Regions from separate parts of the Thauera mechernichensis genome, predicted to be linked through region 1. Evidence: predicted binding sites of a transcription regulator. Region 1 holds the regulator's gene; the other holds the start of a gene.
What was found. Region 1 encodes FliA, which starts transcription of late flagellar genes. Its sites were predicted from a motif close to CTAAAGTTNNNNNNNNNNNNGCCGNTA; they were not measured.
Positions count from the first base shown of each region.

Region 1 (6,959 bases):
GCCTGGGCCTGCTGGCGCTCATGGACGTGCCTTTCCAGCTCTGGCAGTACCAGAAGAAGCTGCGCATGACCAAGGAAGAGGTCAAGCGCGAGAACAAGGAGCAGGAGGGCGACCCGATGGTCAAGGGGCGCATCCGTGCCTTGCAGCGCGAGATGGCGCGCAGGCGCATGATGGCCGAGGTGCCCAAGGCCGATGTAGTGGTCACCAACCCGACGCACTTCTCGGTTGCGCTGCGTTACGACGCCGAACGCATGGGGGCGCCGGTGGTGGTCGCCAAGGGGCGTGGCGAGCTGGCGCTGAAGATCCGCGAGATTGCCGCCGAACATGGCGTGCCGATGCTCGAGGCGCCGCCGCTGGCACGTGCGCTGTACGCCCATTGCGAACTCGAAGCCTCCATCCCGGCCGCGCTGTACACCGCGGTGGCCGAGGTGATGGCCTATGTGTACCAGCTCGACGCCTGGATCAAGCAGGGTGGCCTGCCGCCGGTCGTGCCGGCTGCGCTGCCGGTTCCGGCCGGCATGGATCCCGGCGTGCCTGGGGAATGAACGCCTGACTTATGCCCATGAACGACATCCTGAATCTGCGCCAGCTGCTGACTTCGGCCAACCTGCGCCAGCTTGCCGCGCCAATCCTCATCGTCATGATCCTGTCGATGATGGTGCTGCCGCTGCCGGTGTTCCTGCTCGACGTGTTCTTCACCTTCAACATCGCGATCTCGGTGATGGTGATGCTGGTGGCGATGTACTCCAAGCGCCCGCTGGACTTCTCGGTATTCCCCACGGTGCTGCTCGTCACCACCTTGCTGCGCCTGGCGCTGAACGTAGCGTCCACCCGCATCGTGCTGCTCGAAGGCCACGGTGGCGGCGACGCGGCAGGCAAGGTGATCGAGGCCTTCGGCAGCTTCCTGGTGGGCGGCAATACGGCGGTTGGCCTGGTGGTGTTCGTGATCCTCACCATCATCAACTTCGTGGTGATCACCAAGGGTGCGGGGCGTATCGCGGAAGTGTCGGCGCGCTTCACCCTGGATGCGATGCCCGGCAAGCAGATGGCGATCGATGCCGATCTCAACGCCGGCCTCATCGACGAAAAGGAGGCCAAGCGCAGGCGCAAGGAGATCGCCCAGGAGGCGGACTTCTATGGTGCGATGGACGGTGCCTCCAAGTTCGTGCGCGGTGACGCCATTGCCGGCATCATCATCCTGGTGATCAACATCCTCGGCGGCCTCTTCGTCGGCGTCATGCAGCACGAGATGGCGGTGGGCGAGGCGGGGCGCACCTACACCCTGCTCACCATCGGCGACGGGCTGGTGGCGCAGATTCCGGCGCTGATCATCTCGGTAGCCGCTGGCCTGGTGGTGTCGCGCGTCGGCGACGAGGGCGACATTGGTGGGCTGGTCATTGCCCAGGTGTTCTCCAACCCCACGGTGATGACCCTGACCGCCATCATCATCGGCGTGCTCGGCCTGATCCCGGGCATGCCCAACCTGGTCTTCCTGCTGATTGCGGCCTGCCTCGGGGCGCTGGCGTGGCTGCGCTGGCAGCGCGTTGCCGAGGAGGTAGCGGCAGCACGGCCCGAGTCCGAGGCGCCCGTGCAGCAGCCCCAGGCCGATGCGATGGAGGCGAGCTGGAACGACGTCTCGCAGGTGGACGTGCTCGGCCTCGAGGTCGGCTACCGCCTGATCCCGATGGTGGACAAGGGCCAGGACGGCGAGCTGCTCAAGCGTATCCGCGGCCTGCGCAAGAAGTTTGCCCAGGAGGTCGGATTCCTGTCCTCGCCCGTGCATATCCGCGACAACCTGGAGCTCAAGCCCAACGGCTACCGCATCGCGCTCAAGGGCGTCGAGGTCGGTGCTGGCGAGGCCTATCCAGGCCAGTTCCTCGCCATCAACCCGGGGCGGGTGTCCGGTCCGTTGGCCGGGCGCGAGACGACCGATCCCGCGTTCGGCCTGCCCGCGGTGTGGATCGACACGGCTACGCGTGACCAGGCGCATGCGCTGGGCTATACGGTGGTCGACGCGAGCACGGTGGTGGCCACCCACCTCAACCATGTCATCCTCAACCATGCTGCCGAACTCCTCGGCCGCCAGGAAACGCAGGCGCTGCTCGATCACGTGGGCAAGGATTCGCCCAAGCTCATCGAGGATCTCGTGCCGAAGACGCTGGCGATCGGCACCCTGCAGCGCGTGCTGCAGAACCTGCTCGAGGAAGGCGTCAACATCCGCGACATGCGCAGCATCATCGAGGTGCTGGCCGAGCATGCACCGCGTACCCAGGACCCGTTGCAGCTCACCACCCGCGTGCGCGAGGCGCTTGGGCGCGCGATCATCCAGAGCCTCTTTCCGGGCAATGGCGAAGTCCAGGTCATGGCGCTGGAGCCTGGGCTGGAGCGCATCCTGCTGCAGGCCATGAGCGTGGGCAGTGAAGGCGGGGCGATCGAACCCGGGCTGGCCGACACCCTGCTGCGCCAGACCGCGCAGATCGCCCAGCGCCAGGAGGACATCGGCCTGCCGCCGGTGCTGCTGGTCCCCTCGCAGTTGCGCACGCTGCTGTCGCGCTTCCTGCGCCGTGCGGTGCCCAGCCTCAAGGTCATCTCCAACTCCGAGGTGCCCGAGAGCCGCACCATCCGCGTCACCGCCATGGTGGGGGCGCAGGGCTGACCGCGGGCGCGCGCCAGGGTATCGCGCGGCGCGCGCAGTGAGGTCCGAATAGACGGGGTAAAGCCGCTTTATTCGGCCCCTGGGCATTGACGGGGTGTGGCGATAATTCCCATCAAGCAGTGGTCGACATCGACCGCCGGGAGAACCGCCATGAACGTCAAACGCTACTTTGCCCCTACCGCCCGTGAAGCCCTTCGCGCTCTGAAGGAGGCGCTCGGTCCCGATGCGATCGTGTTGTCGAACCGTGCGGTCGACGGCGGCGTCGAGATTCTTGCCCTGCCCGGCGACGCCGTCGGTGCGCTGCAGGCAGCCAACCGCGCCACGATGGGTGCGCGCAGCGGTGGCCAGGGCAGGGTGGCGGACGAGTCTGCGTCCGGTTCCCGCCTCCAGGCCGAGGCCGTTCAGCGTGCGTCCGCCCCCTTGGCCGATGAAGGCGATTTCCAGGTCAGTCTGTCTGCCCTGGCGGCGAGCGCAGCGCGCTCGGCGGCGCGCGGCGGACAGCGTGCGGAGCCGAGCGCGGAGAGCGCCGGCCCGGTGGTGCGCCCGTTCAACCCGCCGCGGATCGAGACCGCCGATTACGCCATGCGTGGCCGCGAAGCCGTGCTGCGGTCGGCATCGGCGCGCGGTCGCAGCGATCAGGCGAGTGCGCCGGCGGTCACCCGTGCGGCGGCGCAGGGCGACGAGTTTGGTGGCGCACGTGTGCGCGAATTGCAGGAGACCAACGCCCGGCTGATGTCCGAACTGGCCGGCATTCGCGGCATGATCGAGCGTCAGCTGGCCGGATTCGCCTGGGGTGAGACCCGGCGCCACGCGCCTGCGCGCGCAGCGATGCTGGGCGAGCTGCTCGAGGCGGGGTTCTCGGCGGCCATCGCGCGCAAGCTGGTCGAGGCCGTTCCCGAGGATGCGAGCCGCACCGAAGCGCGCGAGGCCGTGGGCAGCATGCTCGACCGCATGATGCGCGCGCGCTCGTCCGACGAGGATCTGCTCGATCGCGGCGGCGTGTACGCCCTGGTGGGGCCGACCGGGGTGGGCAAGACCACGACCACGGCCAAGCTGGCGGCGCGCTGCGTGGTGCGCCATGGCGCCGGCAAGCTGGCCCTGATCACCACCGACGGCTACCGCATCGGCGCCCAGGAGCAACTCCGCATCTATGGCCGCATCCTCGGGGTGCCGGTGTATTCGGTGCGTGATGGTGCCGACCTGCGCCAGACCCTGGCGGGTCTGCGCAACAAGCACATGGTGCTGATCGATACGATGGGCATGAGCCAGCGCGATCGCCTGGTCGGCGAGCAGGCGGCGATGCTGTCGGCGGCCGGAGACGTGCGCCGTCTGCTGCTGCTCAACGCCACCGCGCGCGGGGATACGCTCGACGACGTCGTCCGCGCCTACGCCGGCAACGACCTCGCCGGCTGCATCTTCACCAAGGTTGATGAGTCCGCTGCGCTGGCGCCGGCGCTCGACGTGGCCGTGCGTCATGAGCTCGACATCCGCTATCTGACCAATGGTCAGCGTGTGCCCGAGGATCTGCACCTGCCCAATCGCGCCTACTTGCTGCACCGCGCGCTGCGCGAGCATGCGGGCGAGTCGCCGTGGCGCCTCGATGGCGACGAGGCGGGCATGCTGCTCGCCGCAGCCGGCATGGGAGCCTGACATGATCGACGGACGCGAAGACCAGGCGGCAGGCCTCAGGCGCCTGTTCCGCCGCGCGCCGCCGGTGGTGGTGGCGCTGTATGCGTGTGGCCGGCAGCGCAGCCACACGGCCGTGCTCGCCGCGCATCGGCTGGCCGGCCGCGCCGAGCGCGTGCTGATTCTGGACGAGGCCCAGGGCCAGGACGCCCTGGGCGGCGTGCTGGGTACGGGCGAGGGTACGGACCTGCTGCAGGTCCTGGACGGACGTACGACCCTTGCCGCGGTGGTGCAGCCGGTGCCCGGTCTGGTGGGGCGGGTGCCCGTGGCGGCGGCCGCACTGGCCTTGCCGCTGCTCGACGATGCACGCCGTGCCTGCCTGGTCGAGGCGCTTCGCTTGCTGCACCGCCATGCGGGCTTCGTCCTCGTGCATGGCGCGGGCGAGGCGGCAGCACAGCCGTCGCCCTTCGTCAATGCGGCGCCATGCCGGCTGGTGGTGGCAGAGGCCTGCGCGAGCGGTGCGACCGAGGCTTATCGGGTGATCAAGGGTCTGGCTTCGGCAGGTGCAGGTTCGGTGCATGTTGCCGTCAGCCGGGCGCGCGACCGCAGCGATGCGCAAGCCTTCTTCGCCACGCTCGAAGCACTCGTGCGCCGACATGTCGGTGTGCCGCTGGCCTGGCTCGGCGAGGTCGAACGCGATGACATCGCCAATGGTCTGCGCCAGCCGCTGCAGTGGAATTCGCGCGACGCAGGCGCTGCATTCATGCGTCGTATCAATGCCATGGCACGCGCACCACGTGTGATGCGTGCCTGAGTCCCGTCATGGCTTTCAATATTCCCGCTGGTAATCCCGCCCCCGCTGCGGGAAAATCACCGCCTCCGGTTAGCGGAGCCAGCGCGGGCAGGGGCTCGCGTCGTCCCAAGATACAGGTTGAATGGATGTACGACGCCAACGGCAACCTCGACAAGAGCAGCCTCATCGAAGCGTATGCGCCGCTCGTCAAGCGCATCGCCTTCCAGCTCATGTCCCGGCTACCGGCCAGCGTGGATGTGGATGACCTCATCCAGAACGGCCTCATGGGGCTGCTCGATGCGCTCGGCCGCTATGAAGAAGGCCTCGGTGCCCAGTTCGAGACCTATGCGGTGCAGCGTATCCGCGGCGCCATGCTCGACGGCTTGCGCGAGAACGACTGGCTGCCGCGCAGTTTGCGCCGCGACATGCGGCGTATCGAGGCGGCGATCCATGCGCTCGAGCAGCAGTTCGGCCGCCAGCCTTCGGAGACGGAGCTTGCCGAGTCGCTCGGGGTCTCGCTCGACGAATACCAGCGCATGCTGCAGGAGGCACGCGGCCACCAGCTCGTCTATCTCGAGGACTTCAACCGCGACGAGGACGACGATTTCCTCGAGCGTCACCTGGCCGCCACGGACAGCAATCCGCTCGACCTGCTCGAGGACAGCGAGATGCGCGAACGCCTGGTCAACGCGATCTGCGCGTTGCCCGAGCGCGAGCAGATGGTGATGGCCCTGTATTATGACGAAGAGCTCAATCTGCGCGAGATCGGTGCGGTTCTCGGCGTGACCGAGTCGCGGGTCTGCCAGTTGCACGGCCAGGCCGTGGCGCGCCTGCGTGCGGGGCTCTTCGAAGGCAGCTCCACGCTGCCACCACAACGCCGACGCGGGCGACCGCCCAAGAAGGCGGCCAACTGAACACAAGCCCTGACAAGGATGCGTGTGCGTATCTTGACGCCTCATCATGGATAAGATCAGCCTCGTCGGCCTGACGCTCGGCATTGCGGCCATCGTGATCGGCCAGGTGCTAGAGGGCGGGCATATATCCTCGCTGGTGCAGCCCACGGCCTTCCTGATCGTGATCGGCGGCACGCTGGGTGCGGTGATGCTGCAGAGCCCGCTGCGCAGCTTCGTCGAAGGCATGCGCATGGCGCGCTGGGTGTTCGTTCCGCCGGCGATGAGCGCCCAGGCGGTCATCGAGCAGGTCGAGAACTGGAGCCATGTTGCGCGCAAGGAGGGGCTGCTGACGCTCGAGAACCAGATCGAGAGGCTGTCCGACCCCTTCATGCGCAAGGGGCTGCAGCTGCTCGTCGACGGTGTCGAGCCCAACCGTCTGCGCGAGATACTGGAAGTCGAGGTCGGCGTCTGGGAAGGGCAGCTGCGCCAATCCGCGCGGGTGTGGGAAGCGGCCGGCGGTTACGCCCCCACCATTGGCATCCTGGGCGCAGTCATGGGCCTGATCCACGTGATGGAGAACCTTTCCGATCCGTCACGGCTCGGCGCCGGCATTGCCGTGGCCTTCGTCGCGACGATCTATGGCGTCGGCTTCGCGAACCTGGTGTTCCTGCCGATTGCGAAGAAGCTCGTGGCCCATATCATCACCCTCACGACCCAGCGCGAGATGTTCATCGACGGGCTGGTCGGCATTGCCAACGGCGACAATCCACGCATCATCGCCAGCCGCATGCAGGGCTACGTCGTCTGAGGGCGGGGCGGCCATGCGGCGCAGGCGCAAGCTCGACGAAGAACATGACAACCACGAGCGCTGGCTGGTCTCCTATGCCGACTTCATCACGCTGCTGTTTGCCTTCTTCGTGGTGATGTATTCGCTGTCCTCGATCAACGAGGGCAAGTATCGTGTGCTGTCCGATTCGCTCGTCCAGGCGTT
Region 1 is NZ_JARQZE010000002.1:270,421-277,379, forward strand. Features, by position in the region: gene flhB (flagellar biosynthesis protein FlhB) at 1-545, shown strand, start outside; gene flhA (flagellar biosynthesis protein FlhA) at 563-2,656, shown strand; gene flhF (flagellar biosynthesis GTPase FlhF) at 2,807-4,306, shown strand; gene P7F68_RS04170 (MinD/ParA family ATP-binding protein) at 4,308-5,096, shown strand; gene P7F68_RS04175 (RNA polymerase sigma factor FliA) at 5,222-5,989, shown strand; gene P7F68_RS04180 (flagellar motor protein) at 6,036-6,776, shown strand; gene motD (flagellar motor protein MotD) at 6,790-6,959, shown strand, end outside.

Region 2 (6,959 bases), on a different contig from region 1:
GCATGGCGGCCTTGTTCAGCTCTTCCCAAGCCTGGCGGCCATTCACGGAGCCCACGTACCGCACCCCCATCGCGTCCAGGGTCTGGGTGATCTGCCGACGCGCCACGGAGGAGTCATCGGCGAAGTACACGACGTGATTCTCGGCCCCGGGGAAGGGACGGATGTCACGGAACTCGATATCGTCGTCATAGTTCGAGGTTTCGGACAACACCTTCTCGACGTCGAGCAACATGACCAGACGGCCATCGGCGAGCTCGGTCACAGCCGTCACCAGCCCCCCGAGCCTGGCCGTGAGCATCTCCGGGGGAACTCGCATCTGCGACCAGTCCAGCCTGAGGATGGTATCCACGGCCTCCACCAGAAAACCCTGGGTATGGCCGTTGTATTCGGTGACGATCATGATCTCGCGCGGACTGTCGTCACTGATGCCGCCATATCGCCCCAGATCGACCACCGGCACCAGGGCACCACGCAGGCTGACCATGCCTTTAACGGCGTCGGGCATCTCCGGCGCCGCCGTGATCTGCGGCGTGCGCATCACCTCGCGGACCTTGAAGACATTGATACCGAAGGTCTCCCTTCGGCCCGTTCGCGCGTCGACACCCAGCGTAAAAAGCAGGATCTCGAGCTTGTTCGTTCCCGCAAGCCGGGTACGGGCGTCGATATTCTTGAGCAGTTCGGACATGTCTTGTTCCGCTTTCCGGTTGGGTTTAGGCCGCCGCGCCGGCTGCCTTGAAAGATGTATCGGCTACAGCTCGATTAACTTTAGGTTAGTGCATCAACGCAGCGGCGCGCCAAAGATATCACTGACGACAGCGTCCCCTCCATCCGGCTCGCGAGCACCGGGCGCACCCGCCCCCTCGACCTCGATCTGCCGCCCAGGCGCCCGCATCGCCTCCTCCGCTGCCTTGTTCAGGACGACGATGCTGATGCGACGGTTGGCCGGGTCCAGGGGATCATCCGGGTTCAGGTGCGCGGTGTCGGCAAGTCCGAGCACGCGCACCAGCTTGCCCGGCTCGAGCCCGCCGGCGACCAGCTCTCGGCGCGCTGCATTGGCACGATCGGCCGACAGCTCCCAGTTCGAAAACCCGCGCTCCCCGCCCGCATACTGCGCGGAGTCGGTATGCCCCGACATGCTGATGCGGTTGTCGACATCATTGAGGGCGCGTGCAATCTCACGCAGCAGCTCGCGGGTATATGGACGCAGATTGGCGCTGGCCGACGTGAACATCGGACGGTTCTGCGCATCGACGAGCTGTATCCTGAGCCCTTCCGAAATGATGTCGAGCAGGATCTGTTCCTTGAACTGGCGCAACGATGGGTTGGCCTCGATGATTGCCTCCAGCTTGCCCTTCAGATCGATCATCCGCGCACGCTCACGGCGCTTGGCCGCCTCGAGGGCCTCCTCGGCACGCATCTCGTCCGGCGTCTTCACGCGCGCACGCGCGGCATCAACGTTGATCGCACGCGTGCTAGGCGTGTCTCCGCGCCGCACCTGGCCGACCTTGCGCGACAGATCCTCGCCACCGCCCTTGATGATGCTCGAGCTGTCACCCGTCCCCTCGCCCCCGGCCATGGCCAGCTTGAGCGGGTTCTGGAAGTGATCGGCAATGCCCTCGAGATCTCCCTGGGCCGTCGAACCGAGCAACCACATCAGCAGGAAGAAAGCCATCATCGCGGTCACGAAATCCGCATAGGCGATCTTCCATGCACCGCCATGGTGGCCTCCACCCCCCTTCTTGATGCGCTTGACGACGATTGGCTGCTGGGTATCGTCGCTCATCACGCACTCCAGACCACGCCAACCTGAAGACGGCGTGAGTACTCAGGCGGGACGGAACCCGATGAAGGCATAGGACTCAACCCTTCCGGTTCTTGATTTCCTGCTCGAGCTCGACAAAGCCCGGGCGGTCGGTCGAGTAAAGCACCTTGCGACCGAACTCGATCGCGACCTGCGGCGCATAGCCGTTCATGCTCGCCAGCAGCACCACCTTGATGACCTGGTAGATCTTGCCCCCTTCCTCGACCTTCTGCTCGAGCTGGCCGGCAAGCGGTGCGACAAAGCCGTACGACACGAGAATCCCCAGGAAGGTACCGACGAGCGCACCGCCGATCATCTTGCCCAGCACAGCAGGGGGCTGGCCCACCGAGCCCATCACGTTGACCACCCCCATAACCGCCACCACGATGCCGAAGGCTGGCACCGCGTCGGCAACCTTGGCGACCACGTGCGGCGCCGTATGCGCCTCCTGGTGGTGAGTCTCGATCTCCATGTCCATCAGGTTCTCGATCTCGAACGCATTGAGGTTGCCACCCACCATCATGCGCAGGTAGTCGGTCATGAATTCGACCACATGGTGATCGGCGGTCACGCTCGGATACTTGGAAAAGATCGGGCTGGAGTCAGGGTTCTCGATGTCGTTCTCGATCGACATCAGGCCCTCCTTGCGTACCTTGGCCAGGATCTCGAACAACAGGGCAAGCAGATCGACGTAAAGCGCCTTGTTGTACGGCGACCCCTTGAGCGCCATCGGCAAGCCCTTGAGCGTCGCCTTGATTGCCTTCGGGCCATTGCCGGCGATGAAGCCGCCGATCATCAGGCCGAAGATCGCGACATACTCGAGCGGCACCCACAAGGCGAGCAGGTCGCCATGCATCGCATAGGTCCCAAGCGACGCCAGCAGCACGACAACGTATCCAATGATCAGGAACACCAGTGACTCCAGGGCGTATGGCCACGCCTGCCGACCTTCGGCTCGCGACCTGTGACCGACTTATCGGCGCGACCTCGCGAAACTTGAACGGCTCGCACGATCAGGCAGGCATGCACCAAAAAAACATGGGCCGCGTGTTACCAGCGCGGCCCATGAAGCATATCCGGAATGCCCGCCAGCGGGCACGGTCTCAAGCCGATACAGCCACTCGCGTGCGGGACACGGCCTTGCGCGTGGCCTTCTTGCGCGAAGAACCCGCCCGCGACGGCATGTTGCACAAGCCGCAGACATAGCCCTGCACCGGGTCATGCGCATGGCCGACGAAGCGTCCACCGCAGCAGGTGCAGGTACTGAGTTGCAGCAGGTCGGCATCGAAGAAGCGCACCAGCGTCCACGCCCGAGTCAAGCTCAGCACCGGCTCCATGGCCGAGCTCTCGATGTGGTCGAGGTAGAGGTTGTACGACTTGAGGATGGCATCCAGCCCACGCACACCGGCACGCTCGACGAAGAAGCGATGAAAGCCCATGAACAGCGACGAGTGCACATTGGGCTGCCAGGTCATGAACCAGTCCGTCGAGAACGGCAGCATGCCCTTGGGCGGCGACACACCGCGCACTTCCTTGTAGATCCGAAGCAGCTTTTCGCGGCTGAGACGAGTCTCGACCTCGAGCATCTGCATGCGCGCGCCAAGCTGGACCATCTCGACCGCGCGCCGGACGTCCTCGGCTTCCTCGATCACTGTCTTGTTCTTCATCTAGGCCTCCTCAGGCCGCCTCTTCCGCTGCCTTGCCCGCCGCGAGGATCGCTGCGTGCAAACCAGCACTGACGGCGTCGCGCCCCTCGCCAGCCATCAGTCGGGCAAGTTGCGCATCGTCGAAGCGAAAACACGGCAACAGCATCTGGCTGCTGGCCATTCGCACAAGTTTTGCCGCCGACATCGATTCGATCAGGTCCGCCAGCGCGTCGCTGATGCCGAGCCTGAACAAGGCCGTCGCCCGATCTCCGCGCAGCATCTGCTGGGCAAGCATCAGGTAGGCAAGGTTCAGTTCGCGGATCTCGGCCTGATAGTCTGGTCGATCCATGAAATCCAATCCCCTTCAGGGATGAGTGTTTGCAACTTAAAGTAAATTCTCAGCAACATCAAGCCTGAAAATCGCGATTTTGCCAATTCGATCACGCCCCATCGTGGCTTCGCCGCAACACCGGCAAAGGCAAGGAGCCCGCACTCACCGGTCCGGCGTCAGCGAGCCAAACCTGAATGCTGCCGGCACCGCGGGCCGTCCATAGCGGAAACCCTGAAGCGAATCACAGCATGAGGCCTGCAGCAGAATCTCCTGCGCGGCGGTCTCGACGCCTTCGGCAACCACCTTCAAGCGCAGGCTATGCGCCATCGCCAGTGCTGCGCGCACGATGGCTTCAGCATCATTGTCGCGATCGACCTCGCCGATCAGCTCGCGATCGATCTTGATCACGTCGATGGGCAGTCGGCGCAGGTAGGCAAGCGAAGAGTAACCGGTACCGAAGTCGTCAATGGCGATGCGCACACCAAGCGTCTTCAATGCCCGCAGGCATTGTTCGGCGTGCCCGGTGTCACTCATCAGCGAGCTCTCGGTAATCTCCAGGATCAGCGCGGACGGCGGAAACCCGCTCTGGGCAAGTGCACACTCCACCTGCGCGAGCAGGCCGGGACGCGCGAACTGTACGGCGGACACATTGACCGACATCTCGAAGCCCTCGACCCCCTCCTTGCGCCAGCGCGCGCCCTGCAGGCAGGCCTGGGCGAGCACCCAGCCGCCAATGTCGACGATCAGTCCGGTCCGGTCCGCTATCGGGACGAAGCGATCGGGCTCCAGCAAGCCGTGCTCAGGATGCTGCCAGCGCAGCAAGGCTTCGGCACCGCGCGCGTGACAACTGGATGCGCCGACGATCGGCTGGTAGTGCAGCCTGAACTCCTCGCGCTCGAGCGCAGCCCGCAGGTCAAGTTCGAGGGCAAAGGCCTCGAGCGAGGACCGACTCATGCCTGCAGCGTGTATGCGCAACTGGTTACCGCCGGCACGCTTGCACTCGGCGAGCGCCAGCTCGGCCTGAGTGAGCACATCCGCTGCCTGGTCCGCGGCATCGTCGAACAGGACGATCCCGACGCTCGCCGTCAGTCGCAGCGCTCCCCGCGGCGACGCGAACGGCCGATCCACCGCGCGCAACAACCAGCGCGCAGTGAACTCGGCCTGCCCCTCATCTACGACGCCCGGAACGAACACGCCGAACAAGTCGCCCTCGAGGCGCGCGAGCACGCCCTGCGCGGGCACGATCGCGGCGAGGCGGCGACCGAGCTCGAGCAGGATTTCGGAACCGGCACCGTAGCCGTAACCCAGATTGACGCGCATGAACTGGTCGACATCGATGACGAACATGGCCGCAGCCGCCCGCCCCGCGCCACGACGGCGACACGCCATCCAGTCAGCCACGCGAGCGAGAAAATTGACCTTGTTCGGCAGCATGCTGCCGTGGTCGAACAAGCTCAGCTCGCGGATCCGGCGTACCGCGTGCCTGACCGCACTGCGGTCCGAGAGCGCCTGCCGCTCACGCTCGATGACGGCAAGCAGGCGGGCGAAGTCCCCTTTCGGCACATAGTCACGCGCGCCTTCGTACATCACCCCCACGCCCTCGCCTGCACTCATGCTCCCCGAATGCACGACAAACGGCACATCCTTTCCGCTGCGCTGCAACACCTGCAAGGCACGCCGGCAATCGAAGGCCGGCATGGCCTGATCACACAGCACAAGGTCCCACTCATCGGCGGCGAGCGCAGCCGCCATGTCCACCGGCTCATCGACGCGCCGCCAGGATACCCGCATGCCTCGGCGCGCCAACTCCGCCTCGACCAGTAGCGCATCGTCCTCGCAGTCATCGACGATCAGCAGTCTTGGCGCCTGGCGCTCGCGCGCGCGCGTGTCGGGCAGCAACCCCATCGAATCCGTCATGCGCCCGCCGCCTGCAAGGCAATGACCCGGTTGCGCCCGGTCTCCTTGGCCGCATAAGCCCCCTGGTCGGCGAGCTTGACCAGGCTATTGAAGCCCGGCATTCCGGGCTCGCGGATCGCCACACCCACGCTCACCGTCATCCGCAGCTGCGGGCCGCCCGTATCGGGCTCGAAGGCCTCGACTGCAGCCCGCAGGCGCTGCGCCACGACCACGACGGCCGCGAGGTCGGTGTCGGGGCAGATCACGAGAAACTCGTCCCCCCCCATCCGGCAAAGGATGTCCTGTGCACGCAGGGCCCGGCGCAACACTTCGGACACCTGGCGCAGCGCGATGTCACCGACGTCATGACCATGGGTATCGTTGATCGCCTTGAGCTCGTCCAGATCGACGATCATCACCGCCAAGGTGCGCGAGTGCCGTATCGATGACGCCCACTCCACCTGCATCGCCTCGAGTGCGTGGCGGCGGTTCGGCAAGCCCGTGAGCGGGTCGGTCAGCGCCGCCTCCTGGAGGCGACGGTTCGAGATCGCCAGTTCAGCGGCAAAATTGCGCAATTCCTCGCGCTCGCGCTCCAGTTCCAGCTGCAAGCCGAGCATTTTCAGCAATACCTGCAGGCGCGCCTTGAGCGCCACGCCCCCCAATGGCAACAGGAGATAATCGTCCGCGCCGGCTTCCGACAACCAGCGCAGCGCATCATCATCGTTGTCCGGCAGCACCGCCACGACCTGCAGGCTGCGCCGCAGCCGCATGTCATGCAGATCACGCACGAAGGCCTGCCCCTCGTCCCCAGCCTCACGCTGCCACTGCACGAAGACGAGTTGCGGCTGGACGTCGATCGCCATCTCGATCGCAAGCCGCGCCGACGACACCTCGCACACCGCAAGCCCCGCAGCCTCGAGGGCTGCCCGCAGGGCATGGCGGCACTGTTCTTCAGGCACGAGCAGCAGCGCCTTCGAGGGCCTGGCCTCCTCTGCCTCGCCCGAACCGGCAGGCTCCCCGCGATCACCGACAGCCACGGCAGCGCGATTGCCCAGCTCGCCAAAACGCGGAGCGGCTTCGGTACGCAACTGGAGCAGCTTGCCCCACTCACCCCATTCCCGCCCCACGCGCTCACACAACGCGATGAAATCGCTGCGCCCAATCCCCAGCCGGCTGGACAACCTCAGCATCGGCCCCATCAGACGCTCGTGCTCGCTCTCCGCCGCGAGGCAGAGTTGCGCGATCGCACGCGACAGCACCAGACACTGGACCAGTCCGTGCTCGC
Region 2 is NZ_JARQZE010000021.1:18,418-25,376, reverse strand. Features, by position in the region: gene P7F68_RS17910 (chemotaxis protein) at 1-685, opposite strand, end outside; gene motB (flagellar motor protein MotB) at 779-1,783, opposite strand; gene motA (flagellar motor stator protein MotA) at 1,860-2,714, opposite strand; gene flhC (flagellar transcriptional regulator FlhC) at 2,905-3,468, opposite strand; gene flhD (flagellar transcriptional regulator FlhD) at 3,479-3,796, opposite strand; gene P7F68_RS17885 (putative bifunctional diguanylate cyclase/phosphodiesterase) at 3,941-5,695, opposite strand; gene P7F68_RS17880 (sensor domain-containing diguanylate cyclase) at 5,692-6,959, opposite strand, start outside.
Region 2: the regulator FliA is predicted to act here: its motif matches at 2,776-2,802, upstream of motA (flagellar motor stator protein MotA).